One region of the Robertmurraya sp. DFI.2.37 genome, then DNA from elsewhere that is predicted to be linked to it. Evidence: predicted binding sites of a transcription regulator. Region 1 holds the regulator's gene; each other region holds the start of a gene.

Region 1 (8,344 bases):
TGCAGAACGAGTAACTTTCGTTGGGTCCACGATACCAGCGTCGATCATGTTTACCCATTCGTTTGTTGCAGCGTTGAAGCCAACTCCGATTTCTTCGTGCTTTAAGCGCTCAACAACGACAGATCCTTCAAGACCAGCGTTTGCAGCGATTGTGCGAACTGGTTCTTCGATGGCACGAAGGACGATGTTAACACCTGTTTGCTCATCGCCTTCTGCTTGAATAGCAGCGACTTTATTGTATACATTAAGTAGGGCAACGCCACCACCAGATACAATACCTTCTTCAACTGCAGCGCGAGTTGAGTTTAATGCATCTTCAATGCGAAGCTTGCGCTCTTTAAGCTCAGTTTCTGTTGCAGCACCCACTTTAACAACTGCTACTCCACCAGCTAATTTAGCAAGACGCTCTTGTAATTTTTCACGGTCAAATTCAGAAGTTGTTTCTTCCATTTGAGCACGGATTTGTGCAACGCGTGAAGAGATTTGCGCTGAATCTCCAGCACCTTCCACGATTGTTGTATTTTCTTTTGTAACGACAACTTTAGCTGCACGTCCAAGATGCTCAATTGTTGTAGATTTAAGCTCTAATCCTAGATCCTCTGTGATGACAGAACCACCAGTTAGGATAGCGATATCTTCAAGCATTGCTTTACGACGGTCACCAAATCCTGGAGCTTTTACCGCTACAGCATTGAATGTACCACGTAGCTTATTCAATACTAATGTTGGAAGAGCTTCACCTTCAACATCTTCAGCAATTAATAATAATGGCTTGCCTTGTTGAACTACTTGCTCAAGCACTGGTAAAATTTCTTGGATGTTGCTGATTTTCTTATCAGTAATTAAGATATATGGATTTTCTAGAACTGCTTCCATTTTGTCTGAGTCTGTTACCATGTATGGAGATGCATATCCACGATCGAATTGCATACCTTCTACTACATCAAGTTCTGTCGTAAATCCTTTAGACTCTTCAATTGTGATAACGCCATCGTTACCAACGCGCTCCATTGCTTCTGCGATTAGTTTCCCTACTTCTTCGTCAGCAGCAGAAATCGCAGCAACTTGAGCGATTGCTTCTTTGTTTTCAACTGGCTTAGAAATAGCATTTAATTCTTCAACTGCAGTAGCAACAGCCTTTTCAATACCTTTACGGATAACCATTGGGTTAGCACCCGCAGTTACGTTCTTTAAGCCTTCACGAATCATCGCTTGTGCAAGTACTGTAGCTGTAGTTGTTCCGTCCCCAGCAACATCATTCGTCTTGCTTGCAACTTCAGCAACTAGCTTTGCTCCCATGTTTTCAAAAGCATCTTCTAATTCGATTTCTTTTGCAATGGTTACACCGTCATTTGTAATTAACGGAGATCCGTATTTTTTCTCAAGAACCACGTTACGACCTTTTGGTCCAAGGGTTACTTTCACTGCATCTGCAAGAGCATCTACACCACGTAGCATCGCGCGGCGAGCATCTTCACTGAATTTAATCTCTTTTGCCATTTGAAAAAACCTCCTTAAATAATGTTTATATTAAAACAGCCATAATTTTAAAATCTTATTCGCCGACAACAGCTAAGATGTCATTTTCACGTAAAATTAAATACTCTTGACCTTGATACTTCACTTCTGTACCAGAGTATTTTGAGAAGATAATGCGATCACCTACTGAAACTTCAAGAGCTACACGCTCACCGTTGTCTAGTACACGACCAGTACCAACAGCTACAATTTTTCCTTCTTGAGGCTTTTCTTTAGCTGAATCTGGTAAAACGATACCGCTTGCAGTTTTTTCTTCCGTTTCAACAAGCTCAATAACAATGCGATCACCTAATGGCTTTAACAAGTGAAACAACCTCCTCAATAAATATTATGTAATATTTATTAGCACTCGCACACTTTGAGTGCTAACACAATTAATATATTAATGAATTCTCTTTTTTTTTGCAAGTATCATGCACGATTTTTTAAAAAAATTAACACAAATTTTTACATGAATTTTTAGATCGTACTGCGCCTCATTTCCTGCCGGCTCTTTCTTGCATATAACCTTTCAAAGTATGTACTACTTTTGAAAAAATATCCATCGACAAATATTTTAAGGCAACTATTTGTACGTTTAGCAATTTTATTAGTAGAATGGTTTTAGTGCATCATTAGTTATGTTTAAAAGGGGAATCATAATTTGAAAAAGGAATATTGGTACATTTTAATCATTTACATTACGATGCAACTTTCAACTTTTTTAGGAGTGCCAGCTTTAACATTTGGCGGCGTGTTAATTGGATATAGTATAGAGGAGATGGCTGTCTACGCTGTCGTTATTTGGATTGTCTTCAGCTTTTCCGTAGCCTTGCTCGCGACTTTATTCCTTTTGCGTAAAGAAATGAAGCAACCAAGCTTGGATCGAGAGACTGCTTCTGTTTCAGCCTCAATTGTTTGGGCGATCGCTGGCGTATTTCTCGCGTTATTTGCTCAAGGGTTAGCTGCCAATATTGAAAGTTGGTTAGGAATAGATATGGGCTCTGAAAATACACAGCAAATCCTCTCTTTGATTGAATCCTTTCCAGTTGTTGTCATTGTCAGTTCTGTTATTGGACCCATTCTGGAAGAAATCGTTTTTCGTAAAATTATTTTCGGCTCACTTTATAAGCGGCTGAACTTTTTTCTCTCAGCCATAATAAGCTCTGTTATTTTTGCCTTAGCCCATGCAGAAATCGAACATTTATTGCTGTACTCGGCAATGGGCTTTACCTTTGCTTTTCTCTATATTAAAACAAAACGAATTATTGTTCCAATCATCGCTCATGTTGCCATGAACACCTTTGTTGTTCTCGTGCAATCTGTTTTTAAAGAAGATATTGAACGAATGCTACGAGAAGCAGAATCTATTCAGAGATTCATTGGAGGTCTTTTTCTATGATACGAACACCTTTGTTCTCAGGTATCCTTTATATTGTTCTTGGACTTTTATTTACCTATTTTGCCGTCCAGGATGTACAGCGTAATGGCGAATGGGGAATTTTCACCTATTTATTCGTCATTTTAGCTACCTTTGATTTCGGAAGTGGGATTCGAATGGTTCTCTTTCACTTCAAAGTAAAAGCCATTCAAAAAGATAAAAAATAAACAGCATAAAAAAGGCATGAACTTAGTTATACCGAGTTCATGCCTTTTGTCATAAAATTATTCCTCTTCCTCATCTACTCCATAATGCTTAAGGAAATACACCAATGATTGAAGCTCCACAGCCAGATCAATATGGTGAACTCTTGTTGTCGCTGGTACAGTTAGTCTTGCTGGTGTAAAATTAAGGATTCCCTTAACATTAGCTGCTACGAGTCGGTCTGTAATCGTTTGGGCAAATGGAGCTGGTACCGTTAAAATTGCTACTGTAATGCCCATTTCTGTAATTATTTTTTCAAGCTCGTCCATATGATGAATAGGAACATCCCCGATCGTTGTACCGATCTTCGCCTCTTCAACATCAAAGCCAACAGCAATTTTTGTATTATTATTTTTCAAGAAATTATAATGAAGCAGCGCAGTACCTAGATTTCCGACACCAATCAACGCAACTTTTGTTAACTCATCTTGATCAAGGGTCTTACGAAAAAAGGTTAGCAAATAATTAACATTATAACCATAGCCTTTTTTTCCTAAAGCACCGAAATAGGAGAAATCTCTCCGGATTGTTGCTGAATCTACCTTCACCGCTTCACTTAGCTCAGCAGAGGAAACCCTCTGTTTTCCTGAAGAATGTAAATTCTTTAAAAAGCGATAATATAACGGTAGTCTCTTTGCCGTTGCTTGAGGTATTTTCACTGTATCGTTACTCATTTTATTTCCCCCACCCCTATATAGTCCTTTTTTAACGAGTTAAACCTTATTTTACTTCTTCTTCCCTTTTAAAATCGCCGTTTTTACCACCAGTCTTTTCCACTAAATACGTTTGACCAATAACCATGCCTTTATCAACTGCCTTACACATATCATACACTGTGAGCGCACAAACCGAAGCTGCTGTTAACGCTTCCATTTCTACTCCCGTATTTCCTTTTGTCTTAACAGATGCAGCAATTTTTAACTCATAATTCTCATCCTTTATTGCCCACTTGAATGAAATATTCACTCCTGTCAATGGAAGTGGATGACACATTGGTATAATATCCGCTGTTTTCTTACAAGCCATAATACCTGCTACTTGAGCAACTGCAAGTACATCCCCTTTTTTATTTTGCTGCTGGGTAATTTGCTCGTAAATTTGTTTATTTACTGTAATACTAGAGTTAGCAATTGCCGTTCTTACGGTTTCCTTCTTATCGCTAACATCAACCATTTTTGCTCTGCCTTCTTCATTAAAATGGGTAAACTCTGCCATTATCAAACACCTCACTTCAAATGATACACTATTTTGTGATCTTTGTGAAAATATTGTTATTATCTTCACAATAAATTTCTCTTTTATGAGGAAAAAACGTATCTCTTCATAATGAAGAATGCCAGGAAAAATCTTCTTTAATTGCTGTTCTTAAGGTTCTACGTTACACTATTCCTAGACATATTGAGGTGAAACCAATGATACTATTACAAGTAAATCAACTATCAAAATCATATGGGGCTGACCCCATCTTAACGAATATAAAACTAGAGGTACAAACAAAGGATCGGATTGCACTCGTTGGACGAAATGGCGCTGGAAAATCGACACTCCTAAAAATTATCGCTGGACAGCTGTCTTATGAAAGTGGCGAGATTATTAAACCGAAGGGTGTCGAGATTGGATATTTAGCGCAAACAACCGGACTGGAATCGAATTATTCCATTTGGGATGAAATGTTGACGGTATTCCAGCATTTAAAATTACAGGAACGATCGCTGAGACAATTAGAAGAAAAAATGGCTGATCCGGCTGTCTTTAATCATTCAACAGAGTATGAAAAAATCTTAAAAGAGTATGATCAACTGCAAGTATCCTACAAAGAAAACGGCGGCTATCAATACGAAGCAGATATTCGCTCTGTTTTGCATGGATTAAATTTCCATTCTATTGATTACTCAACAAAGATTTCGAGTTTGAGCGGCGGGCAAAAAACAAGACTTGCCTTAGGAAAGCTATTGTTAACGAAGCCTGATATTTTAATTCTTGACGAACCGACAAACCATCTTGATATCGATACTCTTTCATGGTTGGAAAACTACTTACAGGGCTATTCTGGTGCTATTCTTATCGTTTCCCATGATCGCTACTTCTTAGATAAAGTCGTGAACCAAGTGTATGAAATTTCGCGTTTAAACATCACAAGATATACAGGGAATTATAGTGCCTATCTAGAACAAAAGGCATTGAACTACGAGCGCGAGATGAAACAATATGAGAAACAGCAGGAAGAAATCGCTAAACTTCAAGACTTTATCCAACGTAACTTAGCACGCGCTTCCACAACTAAAAGGGCGCAGAGTCGCAGAAAACAATTAGAACGAATGCAAGTGTTGGACAGGCCTCTTGGTGATGAAAAATCAGCCTCATTTGGCTTTGACATCGAAAGACAAAGTGGAAATGACGTATTAAAAGTAGACTCTTTAGCAATCGGTTACGACAGTGAAAAAATTAGTGAAGGGCTCTCCTTTCGCCTCACAAGGGGAGACAGTATTGCCCTTGTTGGCCCAAATGGAATTGGCAAATCCACTCTATTAAAAACAATTATCGGTCGATTACCCCAACTGGCTGGTGATATTCACTTTGGTTCAAACGTAACTATCGGCTATTATGATCAGGAGCAGGCTGAATTAACATCCAATAAAAGGGTTTTAAATGAATTGTGGGACGACTATCCTTTAATGAACGAAAAGGATATTCGCACAGTATTAGGGAATTTTCTTTTCTCTGGAGATGATGTATTAAAAACTGTCTCAACTTTAAGTGGTGGTGAAAAAGCGCGACTAGCTTTAGCCAAACTAATGATGAAAAAGGCTAATTTTCTTATTTTAGATGAACCGACAAACCATCTTGATTTAGACAGCAAAGAAGTATTGGAAAACTCTTTAATTGATTACCCTGGAACCATTTTATTTGTATCACACGATCGCTATTTTATTAATCGGATTGCGACAAAAGTATTGGAGCTTAGCCCCCATTCCGCAACCGAATTTCTCGGTGACTATGATTATTTTGTCGAGAAAAAACTCGAGTTTGAAGAGTTAAAAGCATTGGAACAAAAAATGATATCAACAGCCGATCGACAAATAAAGCAAGAAAAGACAAGTTATCAACAGGATAAGGAAGCCAAAAAAATAGAACGGCAACGAAAAAGAAGAATTGAAGAGATTGAACAGCTGATTGAGGAGCTCGAAGGAAAGATTGAAAAAAATGAACAATTGTTGTGTGAGCCCGACATTTTTCAAGATCACGAGAGAGTCTTAAACCTTACGACTGAAACAGAGCAGGCAAAAGAACAGTTAGAGCACCTCCTTGAAGAATGGACTGAATTGGCAGAATAATTTTCAGAAATGAAGCACCGGGATAGCAACACTATCCCGGTTTTTATTTTCCACATAATTGTCCACATTTCAAACCTTTATATTAATGCCTTCCACAAACTTTTCCACATTATCCACAAAAAATCATCTATTTATCCACATTTTCCACAAGGAATAAGGTCTTATCCACAAAAATAACCCGATTACTCGGGCTATTCTCACTATCGTATTTATTGGTTGTGACTCGTAATATCTAACCCTGGATTAGCATTTAAATCAAGCTTTGCACGTTGCCCTTTAGCATAAAAAATACTTCCTGCTGCAGCAATCATAGCTGCATTATCTGTGCACAAGTACAAAGGCGGAATCACAAGTTCCACTTTTTCTGTGGAAAACGTTGCTTCTAACCTTGTTCTAAGCCCTTTATTCGCTGCAACGCCTCCAGCCAACAATACTTGTTTAACATTATATTCCCTTGTTGCTTTTAATGTTTTCGTAACTAACACATCAATGACACTTTCTTGAAAGCTAGCGGCTAGATTTTCAGGAATTAGCTTCTCTCCACGTTGTTCAGCATTGTGGACAGTGTTGATAACTGCCGATTTTAATCCGCTGAAACTAAAATCATACGAATCCTCTTCCAGCCATGCTCTCGGCAATGGAATCGTCGCCTCTCCAGCCTGTGCCATTTTATCAATATGTGGCCCACCTGGATATGGGAGGTTTAGCGTTCTTGCAACCTTATCATAAGCTTCTCCAGCAGCGTCATCCCTTGTTTCCCCAATTACTTCAAAATGGCCATGCTCCTTCATATATACTAGTTCAGTATGTCCACCAGAGACCACTAGTGCTAATAGCGGAAATTTCATTTCTGCCACAATTCGGTTAGCATATATATGACCAGCAATATGATGTACGGGAACTAACGGTATTCCATGTGCAAACGCTAAAGCCTTCGCAGCATTAACACCAATTAGCAATGCCCCAACAAGTCCAGGCCCTTCTGTTACAGCAATTGCATCCATGTCCTTAAACTCTAAATTAGCCTTTGTTAGCGCCTCTTCCAATACAATCGTCAATTGTTCAACATGGTGCCTCGATGCAATTTCAGGAACAACTCCCCCAAAGCGCTTATGGCTGTCAATTTGTGACGCAACGACATTCGCGATGATTTCTCGACCATTTTTTATAATCGCTACAGCGGTCTCATCACAGCTTGTCTCAATTCCCATAATATATTGTTCTTTTTTCATTACAAATTCACCCACATTACTAATGCATCTTCATGATTATCGGTATAATAGCTTTTTCGGATTCCTCCATTTTGAAAGCCAAGTTTGCGATAGAGAGATTGGGCAATATGATTGGACACTCTTACTTCTAATGTCATTGTCTTCGCACCCTTTTCCTTCGCAATCTCCATTACTTTTTTTAATAGAGCTTCCCCTAATTTTTTACCGCGATACTTCGGCAGTACCGCAATATTGGTAATATGTGCCTCATCAACAATAATCCATACCCCACAGTATCCAAAAACTCCATCCTCATCCTCTAAAACCGTATATAATGCAAATCGATTTTTCGTTAATTCATTTACAAACGATTCTCGGCTCCAAGGACTGGTAAAGGACTCATTTTCTATGAACACAATTTGATCGATATCCTTCTCTTCCATCTCACGAAATGTCAGTTGTTTAGTCATTTCTCTCTCTTCCTTAGTTAGAGTTCTTTGCTTTGTTCGCTTCGATCCATTTAGCTTCCGCTTCTGCCAGTCGAATATAGTTCGGGACAAAGGAATGAATATCAACGCCATTTCTATCCATACCGAGAAAGGCTAGCTCTGCAGGCCGTGGATTTTGCTCGGTAA
Region 2 (8,344 bases), on a different contig from region 1:
GCGAAAAAACCTCCCTCTCGCTACCTGTCTTGGCGGTGGGAAAACAGCTATTGATGTTGGAATCAGTGTGGGTATCCAACCAACAATAGAAGAGCTGCTGAAAAAGATCGAACAATATGTAATGGAAGGCTATAAGCGAGTGAAATTAAAGGTTAAGCCTGGATACGATCTGGAGGTGTTAAAAGAAGTAAGGAGAGCATTTCCTAATCTTCCGCTCATGGCCGATGCCAATTCAGCTTATACATTAAATGATATTATGCATTTACAAAGGTTTGACGATTTTAACTTATTAATGATTGAACAGCCGCTTGGACAAGCTGACATAATGGAACATGCAAAACTGCAAAAGGAGCTGCAAACACCTATTTGTTTAGATGAAAGCATTTATTCTCTTGATGATGCAATGCAGGCAATTGAACTAGGTGCTTGTCAGATTCTTAACATCAAAGTGGGGCGTGTCGGCGGACTAACGGAAGCTAAGAAAATCAATGATTACTGTAAAGTCCATAACATCCCTGTTTGGTGTGGGGGGATGCTGGAGGCTGGAGTTGGAAGAGCGCATAATATCGCCATTACAGCATTGGATCAGTTTATTTTACCTGGAGATACTTCTCCGTCAAATCGTTATTGGGAAAAGGACATTGTCATCCCTGAAGTGAAAATGGAACAGGGAGTGATTCAAGTTCCAACTACCCCCGGTATTGGCTATGAAATTGACTGGGCAACAGTTGAGAAATATCGGGTGGAAAAGCACATATTTGAGAACAAGTAGAATAAGATATGTAATTAATGAGAGCCAATATCTCAGTTCCTTATGAAAGAGTATGTCTCAAGCCTTGAGAGCCCTGAAATGCCCCTTTAAAATGATTTATTAGTGAAAAAAACTCTTTTGCACCGATGCTTGCAAAGGAATATATTTAAAGATAATCACTTTCCACTTCTCCATTAAAGCTTGGATTACTTCAACTTGGGCAAGTCAATGCTAAACGTTTATGTTGAAACTTTTTAAGACAGAAATGCGTATAAAAATAATAGTTTTGATTCTTTTTAAAAGGAGTTTTCATTATGGCAAAACGGTTTTCTATGGCGTTAATGATAATGGTATTAGCTATTATAGCTTTATTATTAGCTGCTAAAAATCCAACAGGTCCTAATACGGTTTCATTCGATGATCCACTAAACCTATGGTTCTCTCTTGGAACACTTATTGTGCTATTATTACCCCCGCTAATATTATCGTTTTTTAATCATCCTGTCCTAAATATTATTTTTGCAATTTACCAAGGCTTCGTAGTATTAACTTTTTTAGGTCTTATTTTAGTAGGTTTTTTGATACCTAGTATTTGGATTATTTTAATTGGTGCTCTAGGTATCGTAATTGGGATTAGTAGTATTGTCATGAGTTTTCTTGGGGGAATTAGGAAAGCTTACTAGAAGGTTATTTTTTTGAAGGGTCCTTATGTTATAAATAGGGATCTTTTATATTGACTAATTGGATAATGCTGTTGAACTTTAGTGCCCTTCTGTAAAATATTACACAGTAAAGCTATAATTTAATAAATAAATCACCCGAAGAGATAGGTAACTTTTTTTTGAATAGGTTAATCAAGTTGTTATGGAAGTTGTAGTAAAAGTAATAAAATAAAGCCCCTCAATCTTCTAAGGGATTGAGGGACTCGATAATTATCTCTTAACAGCGTGGACATAGTGTATGGTTTCGAATGAAGTTAAATAATCCGTTCTGTTATGAAAGAATAGCTCGTTTATTTTAGTTGGAGATAAATGTTCGTATATCAACAAACCAGATTTCTCAAGTAGGTTCTCAATTTCATCATATTTGAAACACGATTTCATTGGTTCCCCACTTGCTGCAGCCATTTTTACCATATTTTCAACTCTATTGGATATACCTTTTACTTTAAAGAGTTGTTCATCTGCATAATCAAACACAATAGAGCTACCAGAAGGAGCATTTTTAAATAAATGATTGATTAATGCTGTATTTTCCTCTTTCGTTAAATAATATGAAACACCTAAAAGGCTAAAGAAAGTTTTTTTATTTTGAAATCCTTTCTTGACTAAATCCTGATAAGTAAACTTAGTAGTAAAGTCCATTGATACAAAACTAAGATTGCTCGGGATGTTAAGTTTAGCTTCTTCTAACCTCGTCACTTTAAATTTTTGTGTGGCTGGATGATCAATTTCAAATATTTGCAGCTCGTTTTTTAACTCTGGATATCTGAAGCTGAAAGTATCGAATCCAGCTCCAAGGATGACATATTGTTGGACACCTAATTTGATTTCATTAAGTAATACTTGTTCACAATAAGCGGAGCGCGCTAAAGGTGTTGGGGAAAGCTGAACCTGTGTAATCCACTTTAAAATTTCTTCAGGATTATTATTGAATTTTTGACCGATATCGTTGTTGAAAAACTGTATACCATTTATCATATTGTTGCCGATTGCAGAAAACTCTTCATCAGAAATGAACTGGCATGCAATAAAATCATCTAAAATTTTAGGTGAATCATATTTGCTGTGATACGCACGACCAAATGCAGATACTAAGGAAGTTAAACTGGATTCATTGTTTTTCATACCATTTTTCTCTCCCATATATAAAATAAGGTTCCCCTGGCCAGGAGAACCTTATTGTATACTACATTAATTTAAATGTAAATTATAGCATAAACGGATTTTTTTGTCAAATATTTTAACCTTGGTTCCTATTAAGAAGCCTAGGGATTATAACAGGAAAGATATTTCAAAAACAAAGCAAGAGGTATACGGGGTGTCGTGAGATGATGTTTTTATAAATTAAAAAGAGTTTAGGGGGAGACTTAAATGAAAATGTATGCAACAGAAGATATACCGAGTAGTAAGATCGTAGATTTTTTTAGGTCCCATTGGGGTAGTCAAGAAATGGTTATTTCTAGTGGAGTGTATGATTGTAGTAAATTAGATGGGTTTACTATTGTAAATGATGAAGACAAAATCATCGGCTTGATAACATATATCATTAAAGATAAAGAATGCGAAATTATTTCATTAGATAGTATTGAAGAAGGAAAAGGAGTAGGTACATCCTTAGTCCAAATAGTAGAAAATCTCGCTGTCAAAAAAATTGTCAACTTATAAAAGTGCTCACAACAAACGATAATTTATTAGCATTAAAGTTTTATCAAAAACGTGGTTTTACTCTCTCCAAAGTGCTAAATAATGCTGTTGAGAAGGCTAGAAAGATTAAAGCTGAGATTCCGTTACTTGGCAATGATGGTATTCCAATCAGAGATGAGATTGAGCTATTAAAGTTTTTAAATTAACTCTGTTTTCGTGATGGTTGTAGCTAAAGCTCTTACGATATTCGAATACAGAACATGAAAATTTATCATTATCAGTTTTAGGTACTCAGAGTATAGATAAACTCGAAGAATTTCGAATTTATCTATACTCTTTATTCTTTTGAGGAATAGTGGGCTATACATATTCTTTTTACGGTTGTTTTATACATTATTATACAATAATGCGCTATAAAAATAATATTTTATAAAAATATATTGCATAAATAATCATATGTTAGTATAATTACAAACATATTAACTAGAAAGAACTTACGAAAGTGTAAGATAAAAGGAGATTAGAAAGATGAAAAAACTATCAAAGCTAAGCTTTTTAATAATTTTAGCGATCGCAATTGTCCTCTCTGGATGTGGAACAAGTGAGACAACAAGTGGAGGAGATGAAAACAAGCCCCTCAAGCTTGTTACAAACGCTGCGTATGCACCAATGGAATACATGGAAGGTGATAAAATCGTTGGCTTTGATATAGATTTTATTGAAGCTGTTGCTGAAGAAGCCGGCTATGAGTTAGATATTAATCATGTCGGATGGGATTCCATGCTTCTCGAAGCGAAAGAAAAGGTTGCAGATTTAGCGGTTGCTGCCATCACGATTAATGATGACAGAATAGAAACATATGATTTCTCTGTTCCTTATTATTTATCTACTAATATGATTTTAGTAAAAGAAGGAAGCGATATTAAAAGCGCTGACGATTTAATAGGTAAAACCGTTGCGGTTCAGAATGGCACAACAGGACAGGAGTCGGCAGAAGCTCTGCTTGGCGTAAACAGCGACAGCATTAAGAAATTTGAAGACAATAATTTAGCGATCCAAGAGTTGTTGAATGATGGAGCAGATGCTGTAATCGCTGATAATACTGTAGTTGAAACGTATGTAAAAAATAATCCTGAACAAAAGCTTGAAGTTGTAAGTGATGAACAAAACTTTGCTCCAGAGTTCTATGGAATCCTTTTTCCGAAAGGCAGTGAATTAAAAGAGGATTTTGATAAAGCTGTTAATACTATATTAGACAATGGAAAGTATGCAGAAATTTACAAGGAATGGTTCGGAACTGAGCCCGATATAGAAGGGCTAAAAGCGGCGCAATAAAAGCTCATATTCCTTCCGCTCGTGAAAAACATACTCAAAATGTTCACAGGAAAATAGCACAAAATGGTATAAAATTGAGTATGTGTGTTATTTCACATAAAACTACAAAAGCGGAAGGAATGTGGATCCTATGGCTTCTTATAAACCGGAAGAAATCATTGAAATTACGATTAATCACGGTGTGAAAAAGGCAAATTATCCTTTTTTGAAATCGCTGATATTAGGGTTTCAGGCAGGAGCTTTTATTGCTCTTGGTTATTTGCTTTACATACGTGTCACAGCACCTCTTAGCGGCGAATTAGAAGGATTATCGACCATTATAGGAGCGTCGCTATTCCCAATCGGCCTAATTTTAACATTAATGGCTGGTGGCGAATTATTAACAGGCAATATGATGGCTGTCCCGTTGGCCAGATATGCTAAGAAGATAAAAACAGTGGCTTTACTAAGAAATTTAGCTGTTATTACGTTAAGCAACTTTTTCGGGGCTCTATTTGTTGCTTACTTTTTTGGTCATATCGTTGGTCTTACTGAGTCGGGTGTTTATTTAGAAAAAATGATTGATATTGCCGAACATAAACTGGATGGTTCATTTGTTCAGGCATTTGTCTCAGGAATTGGCTGTAACTGGCTTGTGGCATTAGCCGTCTGGCTTTGCTACGGTTCAAATACGTCATCAGGGAAAATTTTAGGAATTTGGTTTCCGACGATGACTTTTGTCGCTATTGGTTTTCAACACGTTGTTGCCAATATGTTTGTCATCCCTGCTGCCATTTTTGCTGGTTATTTAAATTGGTTTGATTATATTTCTAATTTTATCCCAGTATTTTTAGGGAATTTAGTAGGAGGTTCCATTTTTGTGGCTATGCTGTATTGGTTTTCTCTTCATCATCATCACAACAATAACGAAAGAGAAAACCAATCATTAAAGGCAAGTTAATGATTGAGGGGAAAATGATATATATCCTTCTCACTGTTTACAGCTATTTCTATCTTAGAATAGGATTTTTCCAATAGTTTTTAAGTTGCGAACATGATCTTAACTCAGTATAATAATGTTATATCTGAATTTAAAGAAAATTCAAAACTTAAAATGATTGTTGAGGGGGAAATTTTGTGAAGATTGGTAAGAAGGTGCGGTTCATTATACTAATGGGGCTTGTCCTGATCGTGTCCGCTTGTGGAGCGAGTGAAACTAGCTCGAATGATTCAGAAAACAATAGCGGGGATGAAAAGAAAACACTAAGGCTCGTAACAGATGCCGCATATGCACCTATGGAGTATATGGATGGGGATCAAATTCTCGGTTTTGACATTGATCTAGCGAAGGCTGTCGCTGAGGAAGCAGGCTACGAATTAAAGGTGGAACATGTTGGCTGGGATCCGTTATTTGTTGAAATTGACAATGAAAATGCTGATTTGGCTATTTCATCGATTACGATTACAGATGATCGAAAAATGTCATATGATTTTTCCGTCCCTTATTACGCATCTTCAAATGAAATTTTAATTCCTGAAGGCAGTGATATTCAAAGTGGTGCGGATTTAGCTGACAAAGTTGTAGCTGTTCAAAAGGACACGACTGGGCATGAAATCGCAGAATCTATTTTAGGAAGCAATCACAAAAATATAAAGCCTTTCGAAACGACTCCACTTGCGATTCAGGAACTATTGAGCAATGGTGCAGATGCGGTTATTGCAGATAAGCCGGTCGTAGACGAATATGTTAAAAACAACTCACAGCAAAACTTAGTTGTAATTACGGATGATAGTTTTGAAGAAGAATTTTATGGTCTACTATTTCCAAAAGATAGCAAACTGGTCGCAGAATTTAATGAAGCGATAAACAAGCTTTTCGATAATGGCAAATATGCGGAAATTTATAAGGAATGGTTTGGTGAAGAACCGGATATAGAAGTGTTAAAGGCACAGCAATAATAGAGGAAGTTTACGACTCAAAATTGCGTAACCACACGTTTGTGTTACGCAATTTTTTTTCAAAGAGGTGAGATAACATGGATTTTCGCTTTGATTTAATTATGGACTATTTACCTTTCTTTTTAAGGGGAACATTATATACGATTGGTATTTCATTATTAGGAATTTTATTTGGTACGATATTAGGATTGCTTATTGGGCTTGGGAAAATGATGAAAAACAAAATACTTGCTTTCCCCTTTCTGTTATATATCTCGTTTTTCCGCGGTACGCCATTTATCGTGCAAATTTTCATTATTCACTTTGGTGTAGTCCCGGCGATTATTGGCACGACCAATGGGATTGCTGCAGGAATTATCGGTTTATCACTAAACGCTGCCGCATACATTGCTGAAATCTTCCGAGCAGGAATTCAATCAATTGATCGTGGTCAAATGGAAGCAGCCCGCTCATTAGGGATGAATCATGTTCAAGCGATGAGATATATTATTCTACCGCAAGCGTTTAAAAGGATGATCCCACCGCTTGGCAATGAGTTTATTGTCCTATTAAAAGAATCTGCTATTACTGCCCTAGTTGCTGTCCCGGAGATTATGTATTGGGGAAGAGCGTTCCAAGGCCAATATTATAGAGTGTGGGAACCATACTTAACAGCTGCATTAATTTACTTTATTTTAACTTTAACATTAAGCTACTTATTAAGTCGTTTAGAAAAGAGGTTAGCAACAGAATGATCAAAGTGGAAAAGCTAAAGAAATCGTTTGGTGCTAATGAGGTTCTGAAGGATATCAATGCTTCGATCAAGCAACAGGAGGTTGTTGTGGTTATTGGTCCTTCAGGTTCGGGAAAATCAACCTTTCTTCGTTGTCTTAATTTATTGGAATCCATTACAGGAGGGCATGTTTTTATTGAAGGAATTGACATAACAGCAAAGACAACGGATATTAATAAAATCAGAGCGGAAGTCGGGATGGTATTTCAGCAATTTAATTTATTTCCTCATAAAACGGTGTTAGATAACATTATGCTCTCACCTATCAAAGTAAAGAAAATTGATCATGGAAAAGCGAAGGAGAAGGCGCTAGAGTTACTGAGAAAAGTAGGATTAGAGGAAAAGGCTGATGCCTTTCCTGATTCGTTATCGGGCGGACAAAAACAGCGGGTAGCTATTGCGCGGGCATTAGCGATGGAACCGAAAATCATGCTTTTTGACGAGCCTACTTCAGCGCTTGATCCGGAAATGGTGGGGGAAGTACTAGAGGTGATGAAGCAGCTTGCGAAGGAAGGGATGACCATGGTTGTCGTTACGCATGAGATGGGCTTCGCCCGTGAGGTAGGCGATCGGGTCTTATTTATGGACGGTGGCTATATTGTTGAAGAAAATGTTCCACACGAGTTGTTTGACAATCCACAGCATGAACGTACGAAGGCATTCTTGAGTAAGGTTTTATAGATATGATATAGTAGAAACCGAGCATTTTTAAAGCTCGGTTTTTTAATTTTCGGTATCCGGTGTAACGTTCGACCATCAATTACGTCTAAAAGGATGAGGTGAAAAAAATGAAAAAACTATTATGGACATTATTAACAGCTGTTGCCTTACTAGTAATCACTGCTTGTGGTACAGGGAATGATGAAAATCAAGGAGCAGAGGAAAATCCTGATAATGAAACAAATGAAGTTGTTGAAGAAAACAACGAAACCAGTCATGCTGGTGATGATGAAGAAGCAGAAACAGATGAGCAAGTAACAGAAGATGATAGAGCTGTAATAAAAGAAGAGGCAACATACACTGGAATGCAAGATCCGCACTCTATTGAAGTGAAAACTGAGTCTGAAGTACTGGCATTGCAAATTTTAGATCCAGGTGTTGCAAATGTTGACTTCGAAGCAATTGAACCGGATACGCCAGTTACTATTGAGTACTATCAAAATGAAGAAGGACAAAACATCC
Region 3 (8,344 bases), on a different contig from region 1:
ACCCTGCAAATCTTCGAAGCCCACTCAGGTGTTTTTGCTACTCCATCCTTTTCTCCCATAATATAACTAACGAGAGACTCTCCTTCTGGAACCCCTTCAGGCATATGTTCCTCATCGAAGCCCACACAATATTTATCTACAAAATTCTTATCGTATAATTTTTCAGAGATAATAACATACGTCATAGCATCCATCATGGCATTATCAGTAGTTGGCGCAATCGGGATCCACTCATCCGCTAATGCTACAGCTGTATCAGATTGCCTTGGATCAATCACGACGATCTTTACCCCAGCTTCTTTTGCTTTTCTAACATAGTAATCTGTTACGCCAAATCTCGTTTCTACCGGATTATGGCCCCATAAAATAATAAGCTTTGAATCTGATAAAGTATTTAAAGTGCTTCCCGTTTGCGTCGTTCCATAAGTAAACGGTGTAGCATTTGAAGTTTGTGCTGAGCTGTAGGAATTGTGGTAACCGAGATATCCTCCAGTTAAACCCAGGATTTTTTGTATCATATTTCCTGCGCCAATAATACTTCCTGAATGCCCGCTTGCATAGTTACTATACCGACTGGCCGGACCATATTTTTGCGTGATTCTAGTTAATTCTTTAGCAATATAATCAATAGCTTCTTCCCAAGATATTTTTTCAAACTTACCTTCTCCCCGTTTACCGACTCGTTTCATTGGATATTTTAGGCGATCAGGATGATAGACAAATTGGCGGTAGCCTCTCCCGCGAATACATGCACGAAGCTGCGGCAGCTCAAATGTATCTTCTTTTGTATCTGTCGTAAGACGTGTCACAACACCATCATTTATATGAGCTTTTATTAAGCACCTACCACCACAGTTAACAGTAGAACAAGTGGTAAGTATTTGTTCATCGAGATTTTCACTCGGCTCCTCTGCACTAACTTGAGATAGCATTCTCGTTCCTTGTACGGTTCCCCCAATCACTACTGGAGCAGTAACTGCGCTTGACCATTTAATAAAACTCCGACGAGACATTTTATTATCACTTAAACTGTCAAATATATCTTTGCCCATGCTTAACCCTCCTGTTTTCCCATAAATTTACTATCATAACCTTGTAATTAGGCTAAAAATACAACTCGTTAATAACATCCATGTCAAAAATAATGAAATCTTCCAACATTCGTGCAGAAGATATGAATAACTCTGATTTAGCATGGTTTTGAATATCGCTTGAAAACGACGGTACCCACTTAGCTAAATGCTCTTTAAGCATCCTCTTCTGTCCATCTAACAAATGATTATAAATTGAGACATTATGTTCTTGTTCCGTTCTCTCTATTAATTGGATCATGAACTGTAATTCATAGCTAATATGATCCTCTGCCTCTATATGTTGATCAGGTTTTCTCTCTAGCGCTAAATGATAAGTTTTAAAAAGTTCCTTCACTTCAAATGTGGGAAAATCAAAAAGACATCTATCTTTTCCTCTATATACTGATTCCCAAGGAGGCGCTAATAAAGAATCTGGGCCAATAAATAAACGAAAATAATCATCTCTTGCCATTTCAATTGCTGCTTTTTCATCGTCGCTGATAAAAAAATGATAGAATCGTTTACCTCCATCGATTTCCTGTAACCCTTGTATATTAAAGCTATCTTTAATATTGAAATAAGTTTCGAGATCCATTGGCTGTGAGAACAAGATATATTGGAGTTGATAAAAGTCTTTTCGAGCCTTTAAAAGCTGAACATTTTTGTCTTTTATCCTTTCAACTGTATAAGTCATTTTCTCATCGTCTCCAGTCATATTATTAATTTTCCCCATACAATAACCGATTGGGTAAGCAAAAGAAGCCTGGCAAAATAAATTTCAGCGCTACCAAAATCAATTCCAAATTCCTTTTATTGTGAATGTTATCACAATCTTTACCTTATCTTTATTATAAAATTGGGCTAAATAAAATGATACGTTCTTCATACACAAAAAAAAGGGGGCAATTTTGTTTGCGGTGAACAATTAATTTTTACGAACTTGTGACGGTATATATGGAGACAAAAGGGGATTAAAAGGTAAGAAAGAAGAGGCTGGGACATAAATAGCCTCTAATAAAGAGAAAGGTGAATTTGAGGGTACTCAAATTCACCTTTCTCTATTTTTTCGTGTTAATTCTTCTATTATCTTAGTTAATGGCAGTGAATTTTCTTAAATTCACTGCCATTAACGCGAGCCCCATTTCGTTTTCTACCTTCGATTTTCCTCGTACAGAAAATCGAGTGAAACGCAAATTAGCCTTCAAGAATTTAAAAACTGAGTTCACATCTATTTTGCGTTTTCGATAGATGACACCGGTTTTCTCTTCCGAAAGCTTAGCTCTTACATCTTCTTCTTTGTTATTCCCATCTTTCATTTACCATAAGTTTTCGATTGTTGCCTTCTTTTGCTTTTGTACATGATGAACGGATTGGGCATCCTGTACAGTTTTCACTCTCGTAGATTTTGAACTTCGTTTGAAGCATATAGAGTCTTTTCACACAGACACAGACAAATACAGAAAAATATTTAAACTTCAGCTATTTCCGGTTGGGGTATGTGTATGTATCTGTTTCTTTTTTATACTCCTAGTTGTCGGAATTAAATGAGTTTTGTTTATACTTTTTCTTTTGTTCCTTCAAATACATGTTATAGGTAATCAACACTTCTCATTTTCTATTAGCAAGGATATCATAGAAGCTTTGTTCATTGCCATAACCGGCATCTGCGACAATATGTTTCGGTAAATCGAAATAATGCTACTCAATCTCATCGAGGATTGGAATGGAATTAACGTACGTGTATCTGTTGGATTTGAAAATAATTTATAGGCAAGTGAGTATTGGCCTTCCGTTGCGATTTGTACATTGTAACCAGCTTTCAATTGTCCGTTTTTCAAATAACATCTTTCATTCGTATAAAGGTCGCAACTTTGTCTGTTTTCGAATAGCTGATTCCAAAGCCTTGTTGATATTTCTGTTTTTGCGAGACAAAACCTATCAATTGTTTACGGACTTACTTCGGGTATTTACAGGGCTTTTCGTTCTGCAACGTCTGAAGTTACTTCTAGTTGTTTACCATACGTTTTTATAAACTCGTCTACTTTTTGAACCAATTGAGTATGTTCTTTTCATGACAATTGTTCCTCGCTTTCCCGTTCCAGTTCATGCATGATTTCTTCTCAAGTAACTTATTGTACAGTTGGTTGATTTTTTAATTAAACTTTGATGAGACTTTTCAATAGATTTCTTCTAGACAAACGTAAATTTATTCGTATTCGCCTCAATCTTTGTACCATCAATAAAAATCACATCTTGATCAATCAGTTTTTCTTCAATTAATGGGCAACGGAATTGAACGAAACATTGGCTAATTAATTCTTTCACTTCGGATTGAACACGGAATCAGTTGATAAGTAATTGAAGTCGTATTATGACCTATGAATCTATATAATGGTGTTAGAGTTTTTTTGCCTAGAGAATCTTTTGGCAGGTGAAAAAACATCTTTTTTACATGTTAATATCAGCATTACTAATGACTTCACTTCCTTAATTCGCTATCAACTAAGTTTAAAGCTTCAACAATCTAATCAGACTCCTTTTTCTCAAATTCTCGAATAAGTTCCTCCCATAATACAAAAAAACCATAAAATTATTAATATGTAACTATTTCTGGTTTTTTATATCTAGAATATTCTTTAATATTATGGCTAGTAGAATATAGTTAGATAATTGGAAAATTGCATTTATGTCTTGGTATAAAAATAAATATCTAGTTACAAATGGAAAAAGAAAAGTTATAACTATTGCTAAAACTATACTAAGGAACAAAAATCCAGTAACTTGTTTCAAAAAAACATCTCCTTTATTAAAAGTCATACCTAAGATAACATATTATCCCAAAAAAACAAAATACATCAAGCTATTATAAAAACAGTAATTTTTCCCTATATATTGTAATATTTAATAGGGAATTTCAAGCTCCTCTCCAAAAAAATACGAACATACCCCTATTGATAATCCAAAATATTTCATTTTTTCCACGAAAAGTTAGTGATATTATTTTGTTATACTTTACATATATTCTAATATTTGGTAAAATTACTCTTGTGAAAATTGGAAAATTTAAGGAGGATATTATAAAAAAAATAATTTTAGGTATTTTTATGGCATTAAGTTTGACTTTATTTTCAAGTCATACTTTTGCCGAAGAAAAACTAACGGTACAAGCCGTAGATACAACATTAGTTGAAATGGGCTTTTCTTCCGAAGAAGTAAAAAAAATTAGCGAAAAAACCAAAAAACAGATAGTTGAAAGTGGTGGAGAAAAAGCAGATTATACAGTTGAGGATGTAACATTAACCTACCAAAGTTTGGATGGTAAAGTCTATGAAGTAACAGATGCAAACAAAAATGAAATTGCTTTAATGGAAAAGAAAGATAGAAAAATAGCTCAATTAATAGATCCGCTCGCATTCGCAGGAATCGATGAAGAACAATTTAGAGAGTTCCAAACTTTTAGCTCTGGTTTTAACGATCGAGCTGAAGGTGATTGGTATGGTTCAACTTATATCACAAAAGTTGGTGCAACTTCTACCAATAATATTTATGAAGTTTGGACTGAATGGACTTGGACAAATGGACCAAAAGCATGGTGGACAACTGATACAGTTGCTACAGCGTGGGACATTGGTTTTACAGCACAACAAAATTCAGATAAACAATATAGATTTGTTGTAAGAAGATATGCGGATGGAAATATTAGAACAGATAATATTAATGATTTAAAGATTTTACATGATCAGTATGGTCATCAGGCAAAAGTTCCTATAGGCACATTCTTACAACAATCTGGTGGAATTTCTGAGAAATTGCTTATAAATAAGTCTGTAAAAGGTACAAAAGGATTATTAACGGTTTATGCTCATCCTACTACACCACTAGGAACATCAGCTACTATCGGTCCTGTTTCAATAGATTTTTCCACATTCGCTGGATATAAATGGAGTTATAGACTTAATATTAATTTATAATTCTATGAATTTACAAACCTACTTTACACATATAAACCTGTCACTTCTATGTTCAGGTGACTAATTATCTTTAGTATACTAAATGAATAATTAGGTCTTTATACAATCTGAAAGTTCATCTAACCTATAAGGTGTTCTGCTAATAAAACACCAAAAATATACGCAAAGAAAATTTTTGTTTAAAAAGAGCCGATTTTCCCTAATCTAAGGGTAAAATTTGCTCTTTTTTATTGGTTTAGAAAACCCCTTGTCTACTTCCACAATTTCTCCTGATTTTCTACGGTTACGTAAAGTGGCTTTATACTTATCTACCTGTGCATTATACATTTCAGCATATTCACCATTTTTTAAAATAAACTCTTTGTGGCTACTAATCCCAACAAATCCACCTTTTTCATTACCACTATTTTACCAGCGATTTTGCAGAAATCATTCTATGAGATATAAAAATCCCCACTTTCCTTTGGATCTAAGGCTGAAGTTGGTTCGTCCAGAATAAACAATTGCCCTCTTTTAAATAAAGCTCTTGATAGAGCTATCTTTTGCCATTGTCCTCCTGAAAGTTCCTCACAATTATTAAGCATTCTACCTAAAATGGTATTAAATCCGTTAGGTAAATGCCCAATGAAATTATTTAAATTATTATCAATAATTTTTGCTAACCTTTCGTTATTCGTATTATCTGAATTTTCAAAAAATATATCCTCTTTAACAGTAAGATTATATTTCACAAAACCTTGAAATATAGTCATAACTTCTTGAAATATGGAATCTAACTTAATACGATTGAGAGATAACCCCTCGATTTTAATTTCATTATCTTTTGTGGGATATATAAGAGTTGTTTTGTCAGATCCGGTACTTCCAACTGTCACTACCTTCTCATTAGATTTTATGGTTAAATTAATATTTCCTAATATTTGATAGATACGTAAAATTGGATATTATCATCGGTGTGATTCCAGATGACATAAACCCTAAAGAATGGGAATCATCAAATAATAATATTCCGCTAAAAAAGAGAACATGAGGCTGGGACAAAAATAGCTTCAAATAGTGAGAAAGGAGAATTTGAGTGAACTCAAACTCTCCTTTCTCTATTTTTTACTATTAATTCTTATACATCCTTATCTGATGGCTGTGAATTTTCTTAAATTCACGGCCATTAAAACAAGGCCCATTTTGTTCTCAACCTTTGATTTTCCACGAACAGAAAATCGAGCGAAAACGCAAATTGGCCTTCAAAAATCCAAAAACTGGTTCTACTTCCATCTTACGTTGACGATAGATGGCACCTGTTTTTTCTTCTGAAAGCTTTGCTCTCACATATTCATTTTGATGTTCCCACTTCTCGTTCACCATTAATTTTCGATTATTCCCATCTTTAGCTTTTGTATAGGATGAACGGAATGGGCACTCCGAACATTCTTCACATTCATAGACTTTAAATTCCCGTTTGAATCCTGTTTTATCCGTACGTTCAGATTGATATTTAAAGGGAAGGCGTTTGTGATTTGGGCAAGTGTATGTATCGCTTTCTTCATCATACTGCCAGTTGTCTGGGTTAAACCCGTTTTGTTTATGTTTTTTCTTTTGTTCCTTCACATACATGTTATACGTTATTAGTGCTTCTCGGTTTCTGTTTGAAAGGATATCATTAAAGTTTTGTTCGCTGCCACAATATGCTTCGGTAATTCGAAATAACCTTTCTCGATTTCATCTAGAAATGGAATTAACGTACGTGTATCTGTCGGATTTGAAAATATACTATACGCAAGTGTGTATTGACCTTCCGTTGCGATTTGTACATTATAACCTGCTTTCAATTGACCATTCTTCATATAATCATCTTTCATTCGCATGAATGTTGCATCAAGGTCTGTTTTCGAATAACTATTACGTGTACCCAAGATTTCAAAGTCCCGTTGATAGTTCTGTTTCCGTACAAGATAATCAGTCAACTGCTTACGCACTTGCTTTGGATATTTTCGTTCACTTCTTAATACTTTTCTTTCTTCTACGCTCGATGATGCTTCTATTTTTTGGTCATATTCAGTAATGACTTCATCTACTTTTTCAATCATTTGGTCCAGTTCTTCAAGTGATAATTGCTCATCACTTTCTCGTTCAATTTCAGGTAAGATCTCTTTTTCAAGCAACTCATTGTAGAGTTGATTTGATTTTTCAATTAAGCTTTTGTGATATTTTTCAATTGACTTTTTCCATACGAATGTAAATTTATTCGCATTCGCTTCGATTTTGGTCCCATCAATGAAAATCGCTTCTTGATCGATTAATTCTTCTTGTACAAGTTGACAACGGAATTGGATGAAGCATTGGCGAATGAGATCTTTCACTCCAGGTTGAACACGGAATCGGTTGATGGTTCGGTAGCTTGGTTCATATCCTTGAGCTAGCCACATCATACGGATACTATCTTTTAATAGGGCTTCCATTTTACGCCCCGAAAAGACAGATTGAGTGTAGGCACATAGAATAATTTTAAGCATCATGCGTGGATGATAGGCAGGACAACCTTCATTTCGAAGAAATGGTTCAAACGCTTCTTGAGGGATACTTTCAACTAAATGATGAACATGGAAGGCAATATCATTATTTTGTAACTTTATTTCTAAATCGAGAGGTAAAACGATTTGATTCATGGTATAATCTTTAAACATAAGGACACTTCTTTCTGATTGGATTTTGTTGTGGTGACTTAATTTTATCAGAAGAGGTCCTTATTTTTATTCTAAAAATACTCAAAGCCGGTGAAATTTTACTCTCGTAAAATTTCACCGGCTTTTTCATCTTAGAGGTGGGTTTTGTCCCAGCCTCTTCTTATTCGTTACGCTCCTAACACATAAAAGACATACCGGCTCATGCCTTCGGCAAACACCAGAACAGCTAAAGCCACATAAGCAAAAGAAAACGATACTTTTTCCTGCTTGGCGATTGAAAGATAGCCTAAGAACGCTACAGCCATTACCTCGATGATCCAGCGAATGGCTACCGTTGTTTGATAATCGGCTAGAGAAGCTAACGCATTCGTTCCTTCAATCATATTGACCTCAGGCAGTACCGAACCAAATAGGGCAACGCCGATTAATTGAAGGCCGATCCCTCCTAATGAAATATAGAAGGCATTTTTAATCAAACTTTGCGCCTTATCCTTTAACTGTGGCGCTAGTAAACTCGCGACGAGCACCGGTCCCAAGACGAAGGCTGTGCCATAAAAGGATGTGAACGTATGAACCGAGTTCCAGCCACTTACTAATGAATTGGCATAAATCATCGCCA

The links. The regulator Rex, encoded in region 1, represses fermentation and respiration genes when NADH is low (regulators of the CRP and FNR family bind a similar motif). The targets are predictions, from matches to a motif close to TTGTGAAATATTTCACAA.
Region 2: a site for Rex is predicted at 4,533-4,550, ahead of PZE06_RS15605 (formate/nitrite transporter family protein). Genes of this name have one in related genera too.
Region 3: a site for Rex is predicted at 1,887-1,904, ahead of PZE06_RS22165 (TorD/DmsD family molecular chaperone). Genes of this name have one in related genera too.

Annotation. Positions count from the first base shown of each region.
Region 1 is NZ_JARGEJ010000038.1:36,893-45,236, forward strand. It holds gene groL (chaperonin GroEL) at 1-1,500, opposite strand, end outside; gene groES (co-chaperone GroES) at 1,556-1,843, opposite strand; gene PZE06_RS17780 (CPBP family intramembrane glutamic endopeptidase) at 2,183-2,920, shown strand; gene PZE06_RS17785 (YdiK family protein) at 2,917-3,126, shown strand; gene PZE06_RS17790 (redox-sensing transcriptional repressor Rex) at 3,184-3,837, opposite strand; gene moaC (cyclic pyranopterin monophosphate synthase MoaC) at 3,884-4,378, opposite strand; gene PZE06_RS17800 (ABC-F family ATP-binding cassette domain-containing protein) at 4,576-6,498, shown strand; gene tsaD (tRNA (adenosine(37)-N6)-threonylcarbamoyltransferase complex transferase subunit TsaD) at 6,708-7,730, opposite strand; gene rimI (ribosomal protein S18-alanine N-acetyltransferase) at 7,730-8,179, opposite strand; gene tsaB (tRNA (adenosine(37)-N6)-threonylcarbamoyltransferase complex dimerization subunit type 1 TsaB) at 8,193-8,344, opposite strand, start outside.
Region 2 is NZ_JARGEJ010000030.1:13,009-21,352, reverse strand. It holds gene menC (o-succinylbenzoate synthase) at 1-772, shown strand, start outside; gene PZE06_RS15625 (hypothetical protein) at 1,066-1,434, shown strand; gene PZE06_RS15620 (class I SAM-dependent methyltransferase) at 1,684-2,598, opposite strand; partial or broken gene PZE06_RS15615 (GNAT family N-acetyltransferase) at 2,845-3,323, shown strand; gene PZE06_RS15610 (basic amino acid ABC transporter substrate-binding protein) at 3,646-4,452, shown strand; gene PZE06_RS15605 (formate/nitrite transporter family protein) at 4,583-5,392, shown strand; gene PZE06_RS15600 (basic amino acid ABC transporter substrate-binding protein) at 5,569-6,390, shown strand; gene PZE06_RS15595 (amino acid ABC transporter permease) at 6,468-7,124, shown strand; gene PZE06_RS15590 (amino acid ABC transporter ATP-binding protein) at 7,121-7,843, shown strand; gene PZE06_RS15585 (hypothetical protein) at 7,951-8,344, shown strand, end outside.
Region 3 is NZ_JARGEJ010000066.1:4,690-13,033, forward strand. It holds gene PZE06_RS22160 (DMSO/selenate family reductase complex A subunit) at 1-1,052, opposite strand, end outside; gene PZE06_RS22165 (TorD/DmsD family molecular chaperone) at 1,105-1,767, opposite strand; partial or broken gene PZE06_RS22170 (transposase) at 2,162-3,416, opposite strand; gene PZE06_RS22175 (hypothetical protein) at 4,121-5,044, shown strand; gene PZE06_RS22180 (ATP-binding cassette domain-containing protein) at 5,479-5,982, opposite strand; partial or broken gene PZE06_RS22185 (IS1182 family transposase) at 6,181-7,725, opposite strand; gene PZE06_RS22190 (dimethyl sulfoxide reductase anchor subunit family protein) at 7,893-8,344, opposite strand, start outside.